One region of the Variovorax sp. Soil_C_12 genome, then DNA from elsewhere that is predicted to be linked to it. Evidence: riboswitches for the same ligand, from Rfam matches in the RefSeq annotation. Region 1 holds a riboswitch; the other holds the start of a gene.

The links. Region 1 has a riboswitch for S-adenosylhomocysteine ahead of metH (methionine synthase). Riboswitches for the same ligand answer to the same signal wherever they lie in the genome.
Region 2: linked by a shared signal. The riboswitch ahead of ahcY (adenosylhomocysteinase) and the one ahead of metH (methionine synthase) in region 1 are both predicted to bind S-adenosylhomocysteine.

The regions. Positions count from the first base shown of each region.
Region 1 is NZ_JBDGIO010000006.1:324,561-334,580, forward strand. It holds gene AC3A6X_RS18685 (homocysteine S-methyltransferase family protein) at 1-844, shown strand, start outside; gene AC3A6X_RS18690 (SH3 domain-containing protein) at 999-1,871, shown strand; gene AC3A6X_RS18695 (LysR family transcriptional regulator) at 1,985-2,872, opposite strand; gene AC3A6X_RS18700 (PACE efflux transporter) at 2,968-3,405, shown strand; S-adenosyl-L-homocysteine riboswitch at 3,414-3,508, shown strand; gene metH (methionine synthase) at 3,529-6,288, shown strand; gene AC3A6X_RS18710 (ArnT family glycosyltransferase) at 6,288-8,072, shown strand; gene AC3A6X_RS18715 (glycosyltransferase family 2 protein) at 8,069-9,052, shown strand; gene AC3A6X_RS18720 (GtrA family protein) at 9,055-9,453, shown strand; gene AC3A6X_RS18725 (FHA domain-containing protein) at 9,566-10,020, shown strand, end outside.
Region 2 is NZ_JBDGIO010000009.1:72,987-83,006, forward strand. It holds gene AC3A6X_RS23080 (FAD-binding oxidoreductase) at 1-11, opposite strand, end outside; gene AC3A6X_RS23085 (HAD-IIB family hydrolase) at 184-1,014, opposite strand; gene AC3A6X_RS23090 (peptide chain release factor 3) at 1,223-2,851, opposite strand; S-adenosyl-L-homocysteine riboswitch at 2,947-3,014, shown strand; gene ahcY (adenosylhomocysteinase) at 3,077-4,504, shown strand; gene AC3A6X_RS23100 (TlyA family RNA methyltransferase) at 4,524-5,321, shown strand; gene metF (methylenetetrahydrofolate reductase [NAD(P)H]) at 5,299-6,132, shown strand; gene AC3A6X_RS23110 (septal ring lytic transglycosylase RlpA family protein) at 6,129-6,809, shown strand; gene AC3A6X_RS23115 (23S rRNA (adenine(2030)-N(6))-methyltransferase RlmJ) at 6,823-7,725, opposite strand; gene rplM (50S ribosomal protein L13) at 7,910-8,341, shown strand; gene rpsI (30S ribosomal protein S9) at 8,354-8,746, shown strand; gene erpA (iron-sulfur cluster insertion protein ErpA) at 8,878-9,243, shown strand; gene AC3A6X_RS23135 (hypothetical protein) at 9,308-9,553, shown strand; partial or broken gene AC3A6X_RS23140 (MFS transporter) at 9,466-9,846, shown strand; gene AC3A6X_RS23145 (anhydro-N-acetylmuramic acid kinase) at 9,843-10,020, opposite strand, start outside.

The DNA.
Region 1 (10,020 bases):
CATTCACGAGGGCTACCTGGCCGCCGGCGCCGACCTGATCGAGACCAACACCTTCGGCGCCACCCGCATCGCGCAGGAGGACTACAAGATGGCCGATCTCGCGCGCGAGATGAACCTCGAATCGGCCCGCATCGCGCGCGCCGCCTGCGACAAGTTCAGCACGCCCGACAAGCCGCGCTTCGTGGCCGGCGCCCTCGGCCCGACGCCCAAGACCGCCAGCATCAGCCCCGACGTGAACGATCCCGGCGCGCGCAACGTGAGCTTCGAGGAGCTGCGCGCCTCCTACTACGAGCAGGTGGAGGCGCTGGTCGAAGGCGGCGCCGACGTGCTGCTGGTCGAGACCATCTTCGACACGCTCAACGCCAAGGCCGCGCTGTTCGCGGTCGACGAGTACTTCGAGGCGAGCGGCGAGCGCCTGCCGCTGATCATCAGCGGCACGGTGACCGACGCCTCCGGCCGCATCCTCAGCGGGCAAACCGTCACCGCCTTCTGGCACAGCGTGCGCCATGCGCGTCCGCTGGCCATCGGGCTGAACTGCGCGCTGGGCGCGGCGCTGATGCGGCCCTACATCCAGGAGCTGGCGCGGGTGGCCGACGACACCTTCATCAGCTGCTACCCCAATGCCGGCCTGCCCAATCCGATGAGCGAGACGGGCTTCGACGAGACGCCCGAGGTCACTTCGCGCCTCCTGCACGAGTTCGCCGCCGAAGGGCTGGTCAACATCGTGGGCGGCTGCTGCGGCACTACGCCGGAGCACATCGCGGCCATCGGGCAGGCGGTGTCGCCGCTGGCGGGGCGGGCGCTGCATCGCGCCGCCTTCTATTCCGAGGCCGAGGCGGCCTGAGCGCGGCCAGCGGCCTGTAAAGGCCGGATGAAGAAGCTCTCCAAGGGTTATGGCGGTGCACCGCCTCCCCAGCGGCGCCGTTGGACGGGAAGGCCGTGGCCCAATGGCAACCCCTGGGCGCGCGGCCTGCCCTGAAGTTCATCAAGGAGGCACCATGAACAACAAGCTCGCGAAACGCTGGATCGGCATCGGAACTCTCGCGCTCGCGCTTCCGATTGCCGCGGCGGCCCAGGAGGCCGTCGCGCGCAGCACCGTCAACCTCCGGGCGGGCCCTTCGGGCGATTACCCGGTGGTGGCCCGGCTGGGCCCCGGCCAGCCCTTCGAGGTGCTGGGCTGCATCAGCGGCTACAGCTGGTGCGACGTGGTGCTGCCAGACGGCCTGCGCGGCTGGGTGTATGCAGGCGCCATCGACTACATCTACGACAACCGGCGCCTGCCCCTGGCGAGCTACGGCGCGACCATCGGCGTGCCGATCGTCGGCTTCACGATCGGCAACTACTGGGCCGACCATTACCGCGACCGGCCGTGGTACCGCGAGCAGCGCTGGTGGCATGGTCATCGGCCGCCGCCCCCGGTGGCAGGCTGGCGCCCGGTGCCGGCGCCGCGGCCGGACTGGCAGCCGCGGCCCTGGCATGACCGCGACTCGGGTTATCGGCCGCATCCGGGCCGTGGCTACCAGCCGCATCCGGACCCGGGCTTCCGGCCGCAGCCGGGCTGGCAGCAGCCGCCCGGGCAGCGCCCGCCGCAGGATCACGGGTTCCGGCCGCCGCGGCCCGATCGTGACGTTCGGCCGCCGCAACCGGGGCCTGACTTCCGGCAGCCGCGGGCCGTTCCTGGGGTGGTGCCGCCCCAGCAGCACGCTCAGCCGCCGGGCATGCAGCCAGGGGCTCGTCCGCCGCAGGTGCATCCGGGGCAAGCGGGCGGTCGGCCGCCCGGGCCGGCTCCGGCCATGCCCGGGGCGGATCTGCGGCAGCGGCAGATGGACCGGATCAACCGGCCGCCATCGTCGTCGGACGATCGGCCTTAGGGGGCGATACAGAGACCGTCACGTTGAAATCATGTGGCGGTGGATGCGCCCGGTGCCCTCACCCCAGCCCTCTCCCAGGGGGAGAGGGAGCAATACGGAGCGCAAGGCAAACCTTATTTCTTCTTGCGCGCGATCAGCGCCACGAAGCGCTGTGCGCCCAGGCCCAGCGGGCGCTCGCGCGACCAGACCACGTCCACCCACAGGTCCAGCCCATTCGAGAGGTTCTCGAAGGGAATTTCCACCAACGCCCCCGCCGCCACGTGCGGCCGGGCGAAGTTGCGCGGCAGCCAGCCCCAGCCCAGGCCGGCGGTGATCAGGCTCAGGGCGGCCAGCGCGTTGTCGGTGCGCCAGACATGGCGCGCAAACTCGAAGCGCGGGTCGCGGGTGGCCAGGTCGCGGCCCGCCACCACGATCTGGCGGGTGGTTCGCAGATGGTCCTCGCGCAGGCGGCCGCCGGCGCTGGCCAGCACCGGGTGGGCGGGCGCGATCACCGCCACCATCATCTCGTTGGCCACTTCCTGAAAGGCCTCACGCCCGTCCAGGCTGGGGCGCTCGAAGACCAGCGCCAGCTGCGCCCGGCCGCTGTGCAGCAGGGCCAGCGCATCGGCCTGCGGCGCGGCCAGCACCTCGACTTCCAGCTGCGGATATTCCTGCGCCAGCGTGGCCAGCGGCCCGCTCCACGGCGCGGCCAGGAGCTCGGGCGCGATGGCCAGCGTCAGCCGGTTTTCCAGGCCCTGGGTCAGGGCCAGCGCCTGCACCTGCAACTGCTGGAGCTGGGCCGCCAGCAGCCGCGCCTGCGGCTCCAGGGAGCGCGCGGCGGCGGTGGGCTGGGGCTCGCGGCCGCTGCGGTCGAAAAGCGAGAGGTCCAGCTCCGCCTCGAGGTTGGCGATCGCCATGCTGACGGCCGAGGGCACGCGGTGCAGCGCCCGGGCGGCAGCCGAGAAGGAGCCATGATCGAGCACGGCCAGGAAGACCTCCACGTTGTCGCTGCTGAAGCTCATCGATCTGTCAATAAAACTGAAGGAAGATGACTTCTTATATCAGTGACAGACACATAAAGTCGAGCCCAACGCAGCAACAAAACGGGAATGATTTCATGCAAGGGCTCAAGCGCCGGATCGTCTACATCTCGCTCTACGAGGCCATCGCCATCGTCGCGGCCAGTGCCGGGCTGGCGCTGATGACGGGCCAGAGCGCCGGCCATTCCGGCGTGGCGGCCGTGCTGGCCTCGGGCATCGCCATCCTCTGGAACCTCACGTTCAATGCCCTGTTCGAGCGCTGGGAGTCGCGCCAGGCCGTGCGCGGCCGGAGCCTGCGCCGCCGTATCGCCCACGCGATCGGCTTCGAGGGCGGGCTGGTGGCCTTCCTGGTGCCGGTCTTCGCCTGGTGGCTGGACGTGAGCCTGTGGCAGGCGCTGGTGATGGACCTGGGCCTGGTGGTGTTCTTCCTCATCTACACCTTCGTCTTCAACTGGGCCTTCGACGGGATCTTCGGCCTGCCCGCTTCGGCGTCCGGCGCGGTGCAGCCGGCGTAAAATCGCCGGCTCCCAAGGAGCGTTGCAGCGCGGCCTCCCTTGTCGAGGGCGCCGCGTCAGGCTTGGGCTTCCATCTTCTGGAGTGCAACGACGCTCGCCTGATTTCCGTTCGCAGGTGAGCCCATGTCTTCCGATTCTTCCTCTCCCGTCCCAATCTCCCCGCCCCCGATGAAGCTGTCCGGCCTGGAGCCGGTGCGCATCGGCGAGGGCACGCTGTTCGTCAACATCGGCGAGCGCACCAACGTCACCGGCTCCAAGGCCTTCGCCCGCATGATCCTCAACGGCCAGTTCGAGGAAGCATTGGCGGTGGCGCGCCAGCAGGTCGAAAACGGCGCGCAGGTGATCGACATCAACATGGACGAGGCCATGCTCGACAGCAAGGCCGCGATGGTGCGCTTCCTCAACCTCATCGCCAGCGAGCCCGACATCGCGCGCGTGCCGATCATGATCGACAGCTCCAAGTGGGAGGTGATCGAGGCCGGCCTGCGCTGCATCCAGGGCAAGGGCATCGTCAACTCGATCAGCATGAAGGAGGGCGTGGAGGGCTTCAAGCACCAGGCGACGCTGCTGCGCCGCTACGGCGCCGCGGCGGTCGTGATGGCCTTCGACGAGAAGGGCCAGGCCGACACCTACGAACGCAAGATCGAGATCTGCGAGCGCGCCTACCGCATCCTGGTCGACGAGGTGGGCTTCCCGCCCGAGGACATCATCTTCGACCCCAACATCTTCGCGATCGCCACCGGCATCGAGGAGCACAACAACTACGCGGTGGACTTCATCGAGGCCACGCGCTGGATCAAGAAGAACCTGCCGGGCGCGAAGGTCTCGGGCGGCGTGTCGAACGTGAGTTTCAGCTTCCGCGGCAACGACCCGGTGCGCGAGGCCATTCACACGGTGTTCCTCTACCACGCGATCCAGGCCGGCATGGACATGGGCATCGTCAACGCCGGCATGGTCGGCGTGTACGACGACCTCGAGGCGGGTCTGCGCGAGCGCGTGGAGGACGTGGTGCTCAACCGCCGGCCTGACGCTGGCGAGCGCCTGGTTGAGGTGGCCGAGAGCGCCAAGAGCGGCGCCAAGGACGACAGCAAGAAGCTCGAATGGCGCGGCACGCCGGAGCAGCCGGTCTCGGTCAGCCAGCGCCTGTCGCATGCGCTGGTGCACGGCATCACCGACTTCATCGTCGAGGACACCGAGGAGGCCTACCAGGCCATCCTGGCCAAGGGCGGCCGGCCGCTGCACGTGATCGAGGGCCCGCTGATGGACGGCATGAACGTGGTCGGCGACCTGTTCGGCGCCGGCAAGATGTTCCTGCCCCAGGTGGTGAAGTCGGCGCGCGTGATGAAGCAGGCCGTGGCGCACCTGATCCCCTACATCGAGGAAGAAAAGCGCCAGGACGAGGCCGCGGGCCGCGACGTGCGCAGCAAGGGCAAGATCATCATCGCCACCGTCAAGGGCGACGTGCATGACATCGGCAAGAACATCGTCACCGTCGTGCTCCAGTGCAACAACTTCGAAGTGGTGAACATGGGCGTGATGGTCCCTTGCCACGAGATCCTGGCGCGTGCCAAGGTCGAGGGCGCGGACATCGTGGGCCTGTCGGGCCTGATCACGCCCAGCCTCGAGGAGATGCAGTACGTCGCCGGCGAGATGCAGAAAGACGAGCATTTCCGCATCCGCAAGATCCCGCTGCTGATCGGCGGCGCCACCACCAGCCGCGTACACACGGCGGTGAAGATCGCGCCGCACTACGAGGGGCCGGTGGTCTACGTGCCCGATGCCTCGCGCAGCGTGAGCGTGGCGCAGTCGCTGCTTTCGGACCAGGCCGCGGCCTACATCGACGAGCTCAACACCGACTACGACAAGGTGCGGCACCTGCATGCCAACAAGAAGCAGGTGCCGCTGTGGCCGCTGGCCAAGGCGCGCGCCAACAAGACGCCGATCGACTGGCAGGGCTATGTGCCGCCGGTGCCGAAGTTCATCGGCCGGCGCGTGTTCCGCAACTTCGACCTGACCGAGCTGGCGAAGTACATCGACTGGGGCCCCTTCTTCCAGACCTGGGACCTGGCCGGCCCCTTCCCCGCGATCCTCAAGGACGAGGTGGTGGGCAGCGAGGCGGTGCGCGTCTTCGGCGACGGCCAGCGCATGCTCAAGCGGCTGATCGAGGGCCGCTGGCTCACGGCCAACGGCGTGATCGGCTTCTGGCCCGCCAACACGGTGAACCACGACGACATCGCGCTCTACACCGACGAGACCCGCACCCAGGCCGCGCTCACCTGGTACGGCCTGCGCCAGCAAACCGAGAAGCAGGCAATCGAGGGCGTGATGCGCCCCAGCCGCTGCCTGGCCGACTTCGTGGCGCCGCGCGACAGCGGCGTGGCGGATTACGTGGGCATGTTCGCCGTCACCGCGGGCATCGGCGTCGAGAAGAAGGAGAAGTTCTTCATCGACGACCTCGACGACTACTCGGCCATCATGCTGAAGGCCCTGGCCGACCGGCTGGCCGAGGCCTTCGCGGAGGCGCTGCACCACCGCGTGCGCACCGACCTCTGGGGCTATGCGCACGACGAGGCCCTGAGCAACGAGGCGATGATCGCCGAGAAGTACCGCGGCATCCGCCCCGCGCCCGGCTACCCCGCCTGCCCGGACCACAGCGTGAAGGGCCCGATGTTCGACGTGCTGCAGTGCCAGGACATCGGCATGACGCTGACGGAGAGCCTGGCCATGATGCCCGCCGCCAGCGTCAGCGGCTTCTACCTGAGCCATCCGGAAGCCACCTACTTCAACGTCGGCAAGATCGGGCACGACCAGCTTCAGGACCAGGCCGCGCGGCGCCACGAGAGCGAGGCGGACCTGGAGCGGCTGCTGGCGCCCAATCTCTGATGTTCGAGAAACTCACATTCGCGGCCGCGCACTACGCGGCGCTCGCGATCTTCGTTGCTGCGTGCTGGGGCTTCGGACGGGCGCTGTTCGCGCGCCTCGGGGGGCTGGTCCATCCCGACTTCTGGCTCGAGACGGCGATGACCACGGCGCTCGGCGTCGGCATCTTCATCTGCGTGTTCCAGGCCCTGGGCATCGCGGGCCTGCTCAACCTCCCCGGCGTGCTGCTGACGGTCGCGGTCGGCTTCGCCGCGGCCTGCGTGCAGGTCCCCGCCTGGCTGCGGCAGGCGCGCGCCCTCGAGCCCGGGCCGTCCCTGTCGTGGGTCGAGAAGGCGGCCCTGGCCGCGCTCGCGCTGGTCGCGCTGCCCACGCTGCTGGCGCCGCTGGCGCCGCCGGCGGCCTTCGACGAGCTGATGTACCACCTGCCCTATGCGCGCCAGGTGGCCCAGAGCGGCACGCTGGGCATCCACGAGTGGCTGCGCTACCCGTGGTTCCCGTACAACTACAACCTGCTCTATGCCGGCGCGCTGCTGGTCGGCGACGACGCGCTGCCGCATTTCATGAACGGGCTGGCGGGTTGGCTGTCGGTGTGGATGGTCTACCGCCTGGGCGTGCAGTACCTGAACCGGGTGCTGGCCTGTGCGGCCGCCGCCATCTGGCTCGGCATCGGCGACTACTCGAACGCGCTGATCGACATGGGCGTCGCCCTGTTCATCGTGTCCGCCTGGATCGCCCTGTGGTGGTGGAACGAGTCGCACGCGGCGCAGCCGGCGCAGGGCGCGCGCTGGCTGGCCCTGGCCGCCTTCTTCCTCGGCCTCGCGGCCGGTTCCAAGTACCAGGCGCTGACCTTTCTGCCGCTGGCCGCGTGGTTCGTGATCCGGCGCGAGCGGCGGCCGGCCGTCTGGGCGGTGGGGCTCCTGTGCTTCCTGCTGCCCTGCGTCTACTGGTACGCGCGCAACGCCGTGATGACCGGCGACCCCTTCAACCCGATCGGCGCCAAGGTGTTCGGCTTCAGCAACTGGAACCTGGCCGACTACAAGAACCAGGTCGACGACGTGCGCGCCCATGCCGCGCTGCCCAACTTCCTGATCTGGCCGGTGGTGCTCGCGCCCTTCAGCCTGGCCTGGCGGCGCTCGCCCGCGGTGCATGCGGCGATCGTGTTCTGCGCCTACTCGCTGCTCGTGTGGGCCCTGACCTCGCGCTATCCGCGCTACATGACGGCCTCTTTCCCGCTGCTCGCGCTGGTGGCGGTGCTGGGGTGGCAGGTGCTGCTGGGGTGGATCGCCGGCGGGCTGCGCAGGCTGCTGCCCGTGGGCGGCGGTGCCGGCTGGCCGGTGCGTGCGGGCGGCATCGCGGCTGGCCTGTTCCTGGCCGTGCTGGCGGCGGTGTCGGTCCGGCACACCACGCGCGAGCTGGCCAAGGTGTCGCCCACGCCCGCGGCCCGCGAGGCCTTCCTGCGGGCCAACGTGCCGGGCTATGCCGTGATGAACCACGTGCGCGAGCACGCCAAGGGCCGCGTCTACCAGATCGCGCTGAGCGAGGCCATCTACTACGGGCCCAATCCGATCTGGGGCGATACGCTCGGCCCCTGGCGCTATCCGGATTTCCCGCTGCTGCCGGGCGCCGAGGCCGCGCGCCGGTTCGCCGGGCTGGGCTTCGAGGCCATCGTGATGCCCGATGCAGTGGCGCGCACCCTGACCGCCCATGAGGACTTCAACCGCCACTTCGCCCTGATGTTCGAGCAGGACGGCGCCAAGGCGTACCGTATCCTGCCCCCCGCACCATGAACGAAGCTCCTGTTTCCAACGCCCTGTGGCCCGCGCTGCGCATCGCCGCGGTGATCCCCTGCTACAACGAGGCGCTCGCCATCGCGCAGGTGGTGGACGAGTTCCGCGCCGCGCTGCCGGAGGCCGAGATCCACGTCTTCGACAACGCCTCCAGCGACGACACCGCGGCCATCGCGGGGGCGGCCGGCGCCCAGGTGACCCACGTGGCCCTGCGCGGCAAGGGCAACGTGGCGCGCCGCATGTTCGCGGACGTGGAGGCCGACATCTACGTGATGGTCGACGGCGACGCCACCTACGATCTGGGCGAGCTGCGCCGTCTGGTCGACACGCTGGTGGAGGGCAACCTCGACATGGTCGTGGGCTCGCGCGTGGACGACGGCCACGACGCCCAGACCTACCGCGCCGGCCACCGCTTCGGCAACCGCCTCCTCACCGGCGCGGTGGCGGCGCTCTTCGGCGGCCGGCTCACCGACATGCTCTCGGGCCTGCGCGTGTTCTCGCGGCGCTATGCCAAGTCCTTCCCCGCGGTCTCCGAAGGCTTCGAGATCGAGACCGAGCTCACGGTCCACGCGCTGGAGCTGCGCATGCCCTTCGCCGAGCTGCCGGTGCGCTATCGCTCGCGGCTCGAGGGCTCGCACAGCAAGCTCTCCACCTACCGCGACGGCTGGCGCATCCTCAGGACCATCTGCAAGCTGTTCGTGAGCGAGAGGCCGCTGCTGTTCTTCTCGGTCATCGCGACCGTGCTCGCGCTGGGCTCGGTCCTGGCGGCCGTGCCGCTGGCGCTGACCTACCTCGAGACCGGCCTGGTGCCGCGCCTGCCCACCGCCGTGCTGCTGACCGGCACCATGCTGAGCGCGATGCTCGCCTTTGTCTGCGGCATCGTGCTGCACACCGTGACCAAGGGCCGCCAGGAGGCCAAGCGCCTGCGCTACCTGGCCATTCCGGGCGTGCGGCATCGCGGGCCCGTCGACCGGCCCTGACGATGAAGGCAGGCCGCGAGTTCCTGCTGTTCGCGCTCGCCGGCGTGATCGGCCTGGGCGTCGACGTGGGCGTGCTCTACCTGGCGGCGCCGCTCCTGGGCTGGTATGCGGCGCGCGTGCTGTCCTTCCTCGCGGCCGCGACCGCCACCTGGGCGCTGAACCGGCGCTATGCCTTCGGCACCCGGCATTCGGGCGCCTCGCTGGCGCGCGAATACCTGGGCTACCTGCTGACCATGCTCGGCGGGGCGGTGGTGAACTACGGCGTCTACGTCCTCGTGCTGCACAGCCTCGCCGGGCCCTGGGTGCCCGCGCTGGGCGTGGCGCTGGGCAGCTGCGCGGGGCTGGCGCTGAACTTTCTCGCTGCACGGCAGCTGATCTTCAAGTCCAGGCGCGGGCGCTGAAGGTCGCTTCCCGATGCGCCGGCATGTAAAAGGCGTTGCCGCAAAAGTCAGGGAAAAGTACTATTCTCGGTCCATTTGAGGACGAGTCCGAATCACTGGCGGGAGGGTAACGATGCCGACTTTGCTTGTCATGCGAGGTGCTCGCTTCGCCCGCCGCATCCGCGTCGCCGAAGGCGAGCTCCGGATCGGGCGGTGGGACGGGAACGAGATCGTTCTTCCCAGCCAGAAGGTCAGCCGGGTGCATGCCGTCCTGAGCTGCCAGGGGGCCTTCGCCACGATCAAGGACGCGCACAGCACCAACGGCACCTTCGTCAACGGGACGCGGATCGACTCCATGCCGGTGCTGGACGGCGACCGGCTGCAATTGGCCGACGTCGAGCTCCTGTTCTGCCGCATGGACGATCCCACCGCGGAATTCGCGCAGGCCCGGCCGGCGCCAGCCGCCGCCGACGCGGCCGCGACGGACCTGGCAGGACTGGTCTTCACCGCGTCGCCGAGGGCCTACGACGACGTGCCGACACGCCCATCGCCCCCGGCACGCCGAGCCCAGTCCGTGGGGGAGGGCGT
Region 2 (10,020 bases), on a different contig from region 1:
AGGTCTGGCATGGAATCCTCCTTTTGCTTGCGACGCGCGCAGCAGGGCGGGCGTCGCACCGCCTCTTGCGACGTCCATGCAGACAGAGCCTTCCGTTGGCGAGGCGGGCCTTCGGCTCAGAATAGTTCGTGGTCCCGGGGCTGTCCAATGCCCGAAGGCATGGCGCCCGCCAGCCTCGGCTTCTCAGGCCCGGCGCGCCTGGAGGATGGCGGCCGCGACTTCGGCGAAGCCGGCGCCGCGCTCGCTCGGCGCCACGTAGCGCGGCAGATGCGACAGCGCGGCCTCGAAGCGGCGCACGTTGGCCACGCCGACGCTGTGGGCGAAGTGCTGGAACATCAGCGCGTCGTTGGTCGAGTCGCCCACGTAGGCCCAGCGCTGCGTCTCGTCGTCGAGCGAACGGGCCCAGAGCTCGCGCACGATCCAGCGGGCGCCCTCCAGCTTGTTGTGATCGCCCCACCAGCCGTTGATGTGGATGCTGCTGACGGTGGCGTGCATGCCCTCGCTGCGCATCAGGTCCGCCACCTGCGCGATGGTCGCATCGCCGAGCTGCGTGAACTCGCTGTGGTCGATGGCGATGTCGCATTCCCGCCCGGCCGAGTCGGTGGCGCGCCGGGCCGTGGGGATCTCGCGCTCGATGCGCGCGAGCACGGCCTGCATGCGCTCGAAGTTGCGCGCGCGCGTGGCGGCATCCTGCTGGTAGCGCTTCTCGATCCGGCCCTCGGCCGTGCGCACCAGCGCGACGGCGCCGTTCTCCGCCACGATCGCATCGACCGGCCAGACGCCCGCGAAAGGCTCGCTCCAGCCGACCGGCCGGCCGGTGATGGCGACCAGGTTCAAGCCTGCCGCGTGGAGCGCGTCCATGGCCTGGAGTGCATCGGGCGTGATGGCGCCCTCGGTGGTCAGCGTGTCGTCGATGTCGGTGAACACGCCGATGAGCGCGCTGCGCGCGGCCGCGTCCCACCGGGTCAACGGCAACAGGTGCTGGGGCGAGGCGGGCGGGAGCTGCGGCGTCATGGCAAGGAATCCTCGAGGAGTCGCGATCCTACCGGCGCTTTCGTGTAGCATCCCGCCCCCGCCGCGCTATCGAGCCCGGTGCGGCGCCCTTCCATGCCCCACATCCTCGTCGACCAGCTCCGCAAGACCTACCGCATTTCCGAGCGCGACCCCGGCGTGATGGGCGCGCTGCGGCGCCACTACGCTTCGACGGGCAGTTGAGCCTGCGTCAGCCGGCGCTCTGCAACGCCAGCCCTGCGTGCTCCCGCAGCGGATGGAAGTGGATCTTCGGAAAGCGCTCCTGCGCCAGCCGCACGTCGTACGGGGAGGTGCACAGGAAGGCCAGCGTGTCGGCCGCGTCCTTGGCCATGCGCGCCGGGTAGGCGTTGACGAACTCGCGCAGCTCGGCTGGGGTGTCGGCCGTGATCCAGCGCGCGCCCGTGTACTGGCAGCCCTCGAGCCGCACGTCGGCGTCGTATTCGGCCTTCAGGCGGTGCTGCACCACTTCGAACTGCAGCTGGCCGACGGCGCCCAGCAGCATCGGGCCGCCGACCTCGGGGCGAAACACCTGGATGGCGCCTTCCTCTCCGAGCTGGGCCAGGCCTTGCTGCAGCTGCTTGGTGCGCAGCGGGTTCTTCAGGATCACGGTCATGAAGAGCTCGGGCGCGAAGAAGGGCAGGCCGGTGAATTGCAGGCTCGCGCCGTCGGTGATGGTGTCGCCCAGCTGCACGCCGCCATGCGTGGTGAAGCCCACGATGTCGCCCGCGTAGGCTTCTTCGACCGCCTCGCGCCGCTGGCTCATGAAGGTCACGACGCTGGTGGGCCGCAGTTCCTTCGCCGTGCGCTGCACCTTGAGCTTCATGCCCGGCGTGTACTTGCCCGAGGCCATGCGCACGAAGGCGATGCGGTCGCGGTGGTTGGCGTCCATGTTGGCCTGCACCTTGAAGACCACGCCCGCGAAATCCTTGTCCTCGGGCCGGATTTCCTTCACCACCGGCTGGCGGTTGACCACGGTGGTGCTGATGCGCGAGCGCGGCGAGGGCGCCAGGTCGACCAGGGCGTCGAGCACTTCCATCACGCCGAAGTTGTTCACGCCGGAGCCGAAGAACACGGGCGTCTGCTTGCCTGCCAGGAAGGCCTCGCGGTCCCAGGTGGGCGAGGCGCCGGTGGCCAGCTCCATGCTTTCCATGGCGCTCTCGAAGTCGGTGCCGAAGCGTTGGGTCAGCGTCTCGCGCTCGGTCAGCGCGATGGTCTCGAAGTCCTGCGGCAGGCGCTCGCTGCCCGACTCGAACACCGTCATGGCCTGCGTGCGCAGGTTCATGATCCCGCGGAAGGTCTTGCCCTGGCCCACGGGCCAGGTCATCGGCACGCAGGGCATGCCGAGCTCGCGCTCCACCTCGTCGAGGATGTCGAGCGGCTCGCGCACCTCGCGGTCCATCTTGTTGACGAAGGTGATGATGGGCGTGTCGCGCTGGCGGCAGACCTCGATCAGCCGCCGCGTCTGCGCCTCCACGCCGTTGGCCGCGTCGATCACCATCAGGGCGGAGTCGACCGCGGTGAGCACGCGGTAGGTGTCCTCGGAGAAGTCCTTGTGGCCGGGCGTGTCGAGCAGGTTGATCACATGCTCGCGGTAGACCATCTGCATCACCGAGCTGGCTACCGAGATGCCGCGCTGCTTCTCGATCTCCATCCAGTCGGAAGTGGCATGGCGCGAGGCCTTGCGCGCCTTCACCGAGCCGGCGATCTGGATCGCGCCGGAGAAGAGCAGCAGCTTCTCGGTCAGCGTGGTCTTGCCGGCGTCGGGGTGGGAGATGATCGCGAAGGTGCGGCGGCGGCGGGTTTCGGAGGCGAAGGACATGGGGAGGCGGGAATCCAAAGCGGCCGCAGAAGCCGGCCGAACCCGCAATTATCGATGCCGGTGGCGTTCGGGCGCCGCTCGGGTAAAATCCGCCGCTTCCGAGGAGCGTTGCAGCGCCGCCAGGCGTGAGGCTCGGATCCCATCGCAACCACGCTCAACCGCTGTTCTCGCGGTGAGTTCTTCCCCCGACCGCAGCGGCATCATTCAAACTTGTTTGGAGCCAACATGAGCGCTGTTCTCAAATCCACCGCCGACCAGGCGATCGCCGACCTGTCCCTTGCCGCCTGGGGCCGCAAGGAAATCAAGATTGCCGAAACCGAGATGCCCGGCCTGATGGCCATCCGCGACGAGTTCGCCAAGAGCCAGCCGCTGAAGGGCGCGCGCATCACCGGCTCGCTGCACATGACGATCCAGACCGCGGTGCTGATCGAGACGCTGCAGGCCCTGGGCGCGACCGTGCGCTGGGCTTCGTGCAACATCTTCTCCACCCAGGACCACGCAGCCGCGGCCATCGCGGCCGCCGGCACGCCGGTGTTCGCGATCAAGGGCGAATCGCTGGAAGACTACTGGGACTACACCCACCGCATCTTCGACTTCGGCCCCAAGGGCGCGGCCGGCGAAGGCCCGAACATGATCCTGGACGACGGCGGCGATGCCACGCTGCTGATGCACCTGGGCCAGAAGGCCGAGAAGGACCAGGGCGTGCTGGCCAACCCGACCAGCGACGAGGAACGCATCCTCTACGCCGCGATCAAGGCCAAGCTGGCCGTCGACGCGACCTGGTACACCCGCAAGTCGGCCGAGATCATCGGCGTGACCGAGGAGACCACCACCGGCGTGCACCGCCTCAACGAGATGAGCGCCAAGGGCACGCTGCTGTTCCGCGCGATCAACGTGAACGACTCGGTGACCAAGAGCAAGTTCGACAACCTCTACGGCTGCCGCGAGTCGCTGGTGGACGGCATCAAGCGCGCCACCGACGTGATGATCGCCGGCAAGGTGGCGCTGGTGGCCGGCTACGGCGACGTGGGCAAGGGCTCGGCCCAGGCCCTGCGCGCGCTGAGCGCCCAGGTGTGGGTGACCGAGATCGACCCGATCAACGCGCTGCAGGCCGCGATGGAAGGCTACCGCGTCGTGACCATGGAGTACGCAGCCGACAAGGCCGACATCTTCGTCACCACCACCGGCAACAAGGACGTCATCACGCACGCCCACATGGCCGCGATGAAGAACCAGGCGATCGTCTGCAACATCGGCCACTTCGACAACGAGATCGAGGTCGCCTCGCTCGAGAAGTACGAGTGGGAAGAGATCAAGCCGCAGGTCGACCACGTGATCTTCCCGGACGGCAAGCGCATCATCCTCTTGGCCAAGGGCCGGCTGGTGAACCTGGGTTGCGGCACGGGCCATCCGAGCTACGTGATGAGCTCCTCCTTCGCCAACCAGACCATCGCCCAGATCGAGCTCTTCACCAAGCCCGACGCCTACCAGGCCGGCAAGGTCTACGTGCTGCCCAAGCACCTGGACGAGAAGGTCGCGCGCCTGCAGCTGTCCAAGCTCGGCGCCCAGCTCACGGTGCTGACGGATGCGCAGGCCGCCTACATCGGCGTGGACAAGAACGGTCCGTACAAGCCGGACACCTACCGCTACTGATCGGGAGCCGCGCCGCATCGTGCGCGCCGACCAGTTGCTCGTCGAACGCGGCCTGGCGGCCTCGCGCTCGCAGGCCGTGCGTCTGATCGCGGGCGGCCTGCGCTGGCGCGATGGCACCAGCTGGCGCACGGTGGCCAAGAACGCCGAGGACCTGCCCGTGAATGCCGAGCTGCAACTGCTCGACGCGGCCGAGGCGCGCTATGTGTCGCGCGGCGGGCTCAAGCTCGAGGGCGCGCTGGCCGCGGCGGGCATCGATGCGCGCGGCAGGCGTTGCCTCGATGTCGGCCAGTCGACCGGCGGCTTCACCGATTGCCTGCTGCAGCAGGGCGCTGCGCATGTGGTGGGTGTCGATGTCGGGCATGGCCAGTTGCATGCGCGGCTGCGCGGCGATGCGCGCGTCACGGCGGTCGAGGGCGTCAACGCACGCGCGCTCGATGCCTCGGCGTGGGCCGCGGCAGCGCCGGCAGACGCGCAGTTCGACCTGATCGTCGGCGACCTGTCCTTCATCTCGCTCACGCTGGTGCTGCCGGCCCTGCTACCCTTGCTCGCCACGACGGGCGAACTTCTGATGCTGGTCAAGCCTCAATTCGAACTGCAGCCGGCACAGATCGGCAAGGGCGGCATCGTGCGCGATGCCTCGCTCTATCCGGTGGTCGAGCAGCGCCTGCGCACGGCCTGCGACGCGCTCGGCCTGCAGGTGCGGGGCTGGTTCGACAGTCCCATCGCGGGTGGCGACGGCAACCGCGAATTCTTCATTCATGCCGCTCTCGCGAGCGGCCCACCAGGAGCCGGCCGTGCGCCTTCCGTTGAGCTTTGAGTTCTTTCCACCCAAGACGCCCGAAGGCGCGGCCAAGCTGCGCGCCGTGCGCCAGCAGCTCTATGCGCGCCAGCCCGAGTTCTGCTCGGTGACCTATGGCGCCGGCGGCTCCACGCACGATGGCACCTTCGGCACGGTGCGCCAAATCTTGGAAGAGGGCGTCGACGCGGCTTGCCACTTCTCCTGCATTGGCGCGACCCGCGCCACGGTGCGCGAGCAGCTGAAAGAGCTGAAGGCGATGGGCGTCAAGCGGCTTGTGGCGCTGCGCGGCGACCTGCCCAGCGGCTACGGCATGGGCGGCGAATTTCACTACGCGAGCGACCTGGTCGCCTTCATTCGCGAAGAGACCGGCCGGGACTTCCACATCGAGGTCGCCTGCTATCCCGAGGTGCATCCGCAGGCGCGCTCGCCCGAGGCCGACCTGCAGGCTTTCGCGGCCAAGGTGCACGCCGGCGCCGACTCGGCGATCACGCAGTACTTCTTCAGCCCCGAGGCCTATTTCCGCTTCGTCGAGGAGGCCCGCAGGCTGGGGCTCGACACGCCGATCGTGCCGGGCATCATGCCGATCACCAGCTCCACGCAGCTGATGCGCTTCTCGGATGCCTGCGGTGCCGAGATCCCGCGCTGGATCCGGCTGCGGCTGCAGGGATTCGGCGACGACACGGCATCGATCAAGGCCTTCGGCCTCGATGTGGTGACCGAGCTCTGCGCACGCCTGGCCAGCGGCGGCGCGCCAGCGCTGCACTTCTACACCATGAACCAGTCGGTGGCGACGCTCGCGTTGCTGGAGCGGCTGGGCTGGGAAGGATGAGGGGGGCCTGGCTCGCCAAAGGGCTCGCGCTGGTTCTGGCGGCCTCCGCGCTGGCCGCCTGCACCACCCCGCCAGCGCCGTCACCTTCGACCGGCGAAAGCGGGACCGGCCTGCGCCCGCTGGCACGCCAGCTCGTGCTGCCGCCCGGCGCACCGCCGCGCTCCCAGGTGCCATCGGTGCTCTACGACCTCGCGGGGTCGGGCACGTCGGAGGACGACGGCGTGCCGGGCGATACAGGGCCGCGCGAGATCTTCGAGCGCGGCGGCGCCTCCTGGTACGGCATTCAGTTTCACCAGCGCAAGACCGCCAACGGCGAGCGCTTCGACATGACCGAAATGACCGCCGCCCACAAGACGCTGCCCTTCAACACTCGCGTCTGCGTGCGCAGCCTGGTCAACGGGCGCGAGGTGCTGGTGCGCATCAACGACCGCGGGCCCTACTCGGCCGGGCGCATCATCGACCTCAGCCGCGCCGCGGCGGATGCGCTGGGCATGCTGGGGATGGGGATCAAGCAGGTGGCGCTGTCGATCGCGGACAAGAACACGACGCGCTGCGGCGACACGGTGATCGACCCTGCCGTGATCGATGCGCCGCCGCCGGAGGCCGTGGCCGCGAAGCCGGCCAGGAACTCCGCGCCCCGGCGTACCCGCGAGGTGCCGCCGCGCCTGCGGCGCTGAAGACCGGTGCGGCTCAGCCGCCGTGTTCGAGCGAGAAGGCGGCGTGGCGGTCTTGCGCGAGGCGCTTCGCCATCTGCGGCAGGGCCGCCTCGAGCTGGGCCTTCAGCGTGAACGGCGGGTTGATCAGGAACATGCCGCTCGCGGGCAGCCCCGGCCGGTGCGTGGCGCCGGTCGCGTCGGTCAGGATCTTGCTCGACTTGACGGTCAGCGTCGCGTGCAGCCAGGGCTTGCCGGACTTGGTGGCCAGGGTCTTGAGGCGGCGCGGCAGGTCGTGCGACTCCGGCCGCGGAATGATCGGGTGCCAGATCGCGTAGCTGCCGGTCGCGAAGCGCTTGAGCGCCTCGGCCACGAAGTCGAGCACGCGCCCGTAGTCGCTCTTGATCTCGTAGCTCGGGTCGCACAGCACCAGCGCGCGGCGCGAGGGCGGCGGCAGGAACTTGGTGGCGCTGCCGAAGCCGTCCTCGTGCAGCACAACGATTCGGCGGCCGGCCTCCAGCTGGGCGATGTTGGCGCTCAGCGTGCGGGAATCGGTGGGATGCAGCTCGAAGAGCTTGAGCTTGTCGTGGTCGCGCAGCAGGTGCTGCACGATGAAGGGCGAGCCGGGATAGATGCGCGCGCCGCCCTTGGGATTGAAGTCGCGCACCACCGCGAGGTAGCGCGCCAGGGCGTCGGCGAGCGGTGCCGGGTCGGGTTGGGGCTGGGTCTCGGAGACCAGCCGCAGCACCCCTTCGGCCGCTTCGCCGCTGGTGCCGGCGTAGTCGCCGTCGAGCCGGTACAGCCCGGCGCCGGCGTGGGTGTCGACCACCGTGAGGGCGGTGTCCTTCTCGAGCAGGTGCTCCAGCGCGGCAATCAGCACCGTGTGCTTGAGCACGTCGGCGTGGTTGCCGGCATGGAAGGCGTGGCGGTAGCTGAACATGGGGGGGATGGTAACTGCCTGGCCGCGCCGTTGCTCCGTTTGGGTCATTCTTTGTATAATCGCGGGCTTCGCAGCGCTTTGCGGCCCCGCGGCGGAGCATGTCACCCCACCTAAGAGATTCCCACCAGAGGAACACCGACCGTGGAAAAGGGCCCGCCAAACCACTTCCTTCCAAGGAAAACTCATGACCAAAACGTTCAGCGCCAAGCCCGCTGACGTGACGCACGAGTGGTTTGTGATTGACGCGACCGACAAGGTCCTCGGACGAGTAGCCAGCGAAGTTGCTCTCCGTTTGCGCGGCAAACACAAGGCCATTTACACGCCTCACGTCGATACCGGTGACTTCATCGTCATCATCAACGCAGCCCAGCTGCGCGTCACCGGCGCCAAGCCGCTTGACAAGGTGTACTACCGCCACTCGGGCTACCCGGGCGGCATCACGGCCACCAACTTCCGCGACATGCAAGCCAAGCATCCGGGCCGCGCCCTGGAAAAGGCCGTCAAGGGCATGCTGCCCAAGGGTCCGTTGGGCTACGCCATGATCAAGAAGCTCAAGGTGTACGGCGGTGCAGAGCATCCGCATACCGCCCAACAGCCCAAAGTGCTGGAACTCTAAGGAGCCTTGAGAATGATTGGTGAATGGAACAATGGCACCGGCCGTCGCAAATCCAGCGTCGCCCGCGTGTTTCTGAAAAAAGGCTCCGGCAAGGTCACGGTCAACGGCAAGGACATCACCGAGTACTTCGGCCGCGAGACCTCGATCATGATTGCCAAGCAACCGCTCTTCCTGACCGGCAACGTCGAGACCTTCGACATCATGGTCAACGTGGCAGGCGGCGGCGAATCGGGCCAGGCCGGCGCGACGCGCCACGGCATTACCCGCGCGCTGATCGACTACGACGCATCGCTCAAGCCGGTGCTGAGCCAGGCCGGCTTCGTGACTCGCGACGCCCGCGAAGTGGAGCGCAAGAAGGTCGGCCTGCATTCGGCACGCCGCCGCAAGCAGTTCTCGAAGCGCTGATCGGTCCGCCGATTGCTTTGGGCTTATTGCTCGCACTGCCAAAAAGCCGCCCTCGGGCGGCTTTTTGGTTATTGCAGTAGCATCTTCCCGTTGGCCGCTCCGTTCGGCCCCTCCACAGGAGTCCACTTTCCATGAGTGCCGTTGCCGAAAACGTTCAACCCCAAATGCCCGACCCGATCGTCTTCACGGACAGCGCAGCCGCCAAGGTGGCCGACCTGATCGCCGAAGAGGGCAACCCCGACCTCAAGCTGCGCGTCTTCGTTCAGGGCGGGGGCTGCTCGGGCTTCCAGTATGGCTTCACCTTCGACGAGATCGTCAATGAGGACGACACGACCATGACCAAGAACGGCGTGTCCCTGCTGATCGATGCCATGAGCTACCAGTACCTGGTCGGCGCCGAGATCGACTACAAGGAAGACCTGCAAGGCGCCCAGTTCGTGATCAAGAACCCCAACGCCACCAGCACCTGCGGCTGCGGATCCAGCTTCTCCGCCTGATGGCTTGAGCGTCAGACAAAAGAGCCGCCTTCGGGCGGCTTTTTGCTGCCTGTCGTTTCTTCCCATGAGCACCTCCGTCTCCACGCGCAAGAGCCTGCTGTGGCTGGTCGCCGTCGGCTTCTTCATGCAGACGCTGGACGCCACGAGCATCAACACCGCCCTGCCGGCCATGGCCGCGAGCCTGGGCGAGAGCCCGCTGCGCATCCAGTCGGTGGTGGTGGCCTATTCGCTGACGGACAGCCGGTGGCGCTGCACATCCTGCAACTGGTGGCCTTCGGCGCGGTCAACTCGCTGCAGTTCACCGCGATGAACACCGTGACCTTGCGCGACCTCGACGAGGCCATGGCCAGCAGCGGCAATGGCCTGCTATCGATGGTGCAGATGCTGGCGATGAGCCTGGGCGTGGCGGCTGCCAGCGCGGTGCTGGCGGGCTACTCGGAAGTCTTCGGGAGCGCGAGCGTCCTGGCGACGCTGCATGCCTTCCAGGCGACCTTCACGACCATGGGCCTCATCACCGTGGCTTCGGCCCTGATCTTCTGGCATCTGCCGCCGCATGCGCGGACCGTGCAGCCCGAGCAGCCCGAGGTCTCGGGCCAGCACTAGGCCGGGTAGATCGCGCCCAGCACGCGTGCCCCGCGCGCGCCCGTGACGCTTGCGAGGTTGCCGGATTCGCGGCGCATCGTGCTGCGCGCCAGCCAGGCGAAGGCGGCCGCCTCGACCTGCTGGGGCGGCAGGCCGCGCTCGGCCGAGGAGAGCACCTGCATCGCAGGCAGCAGT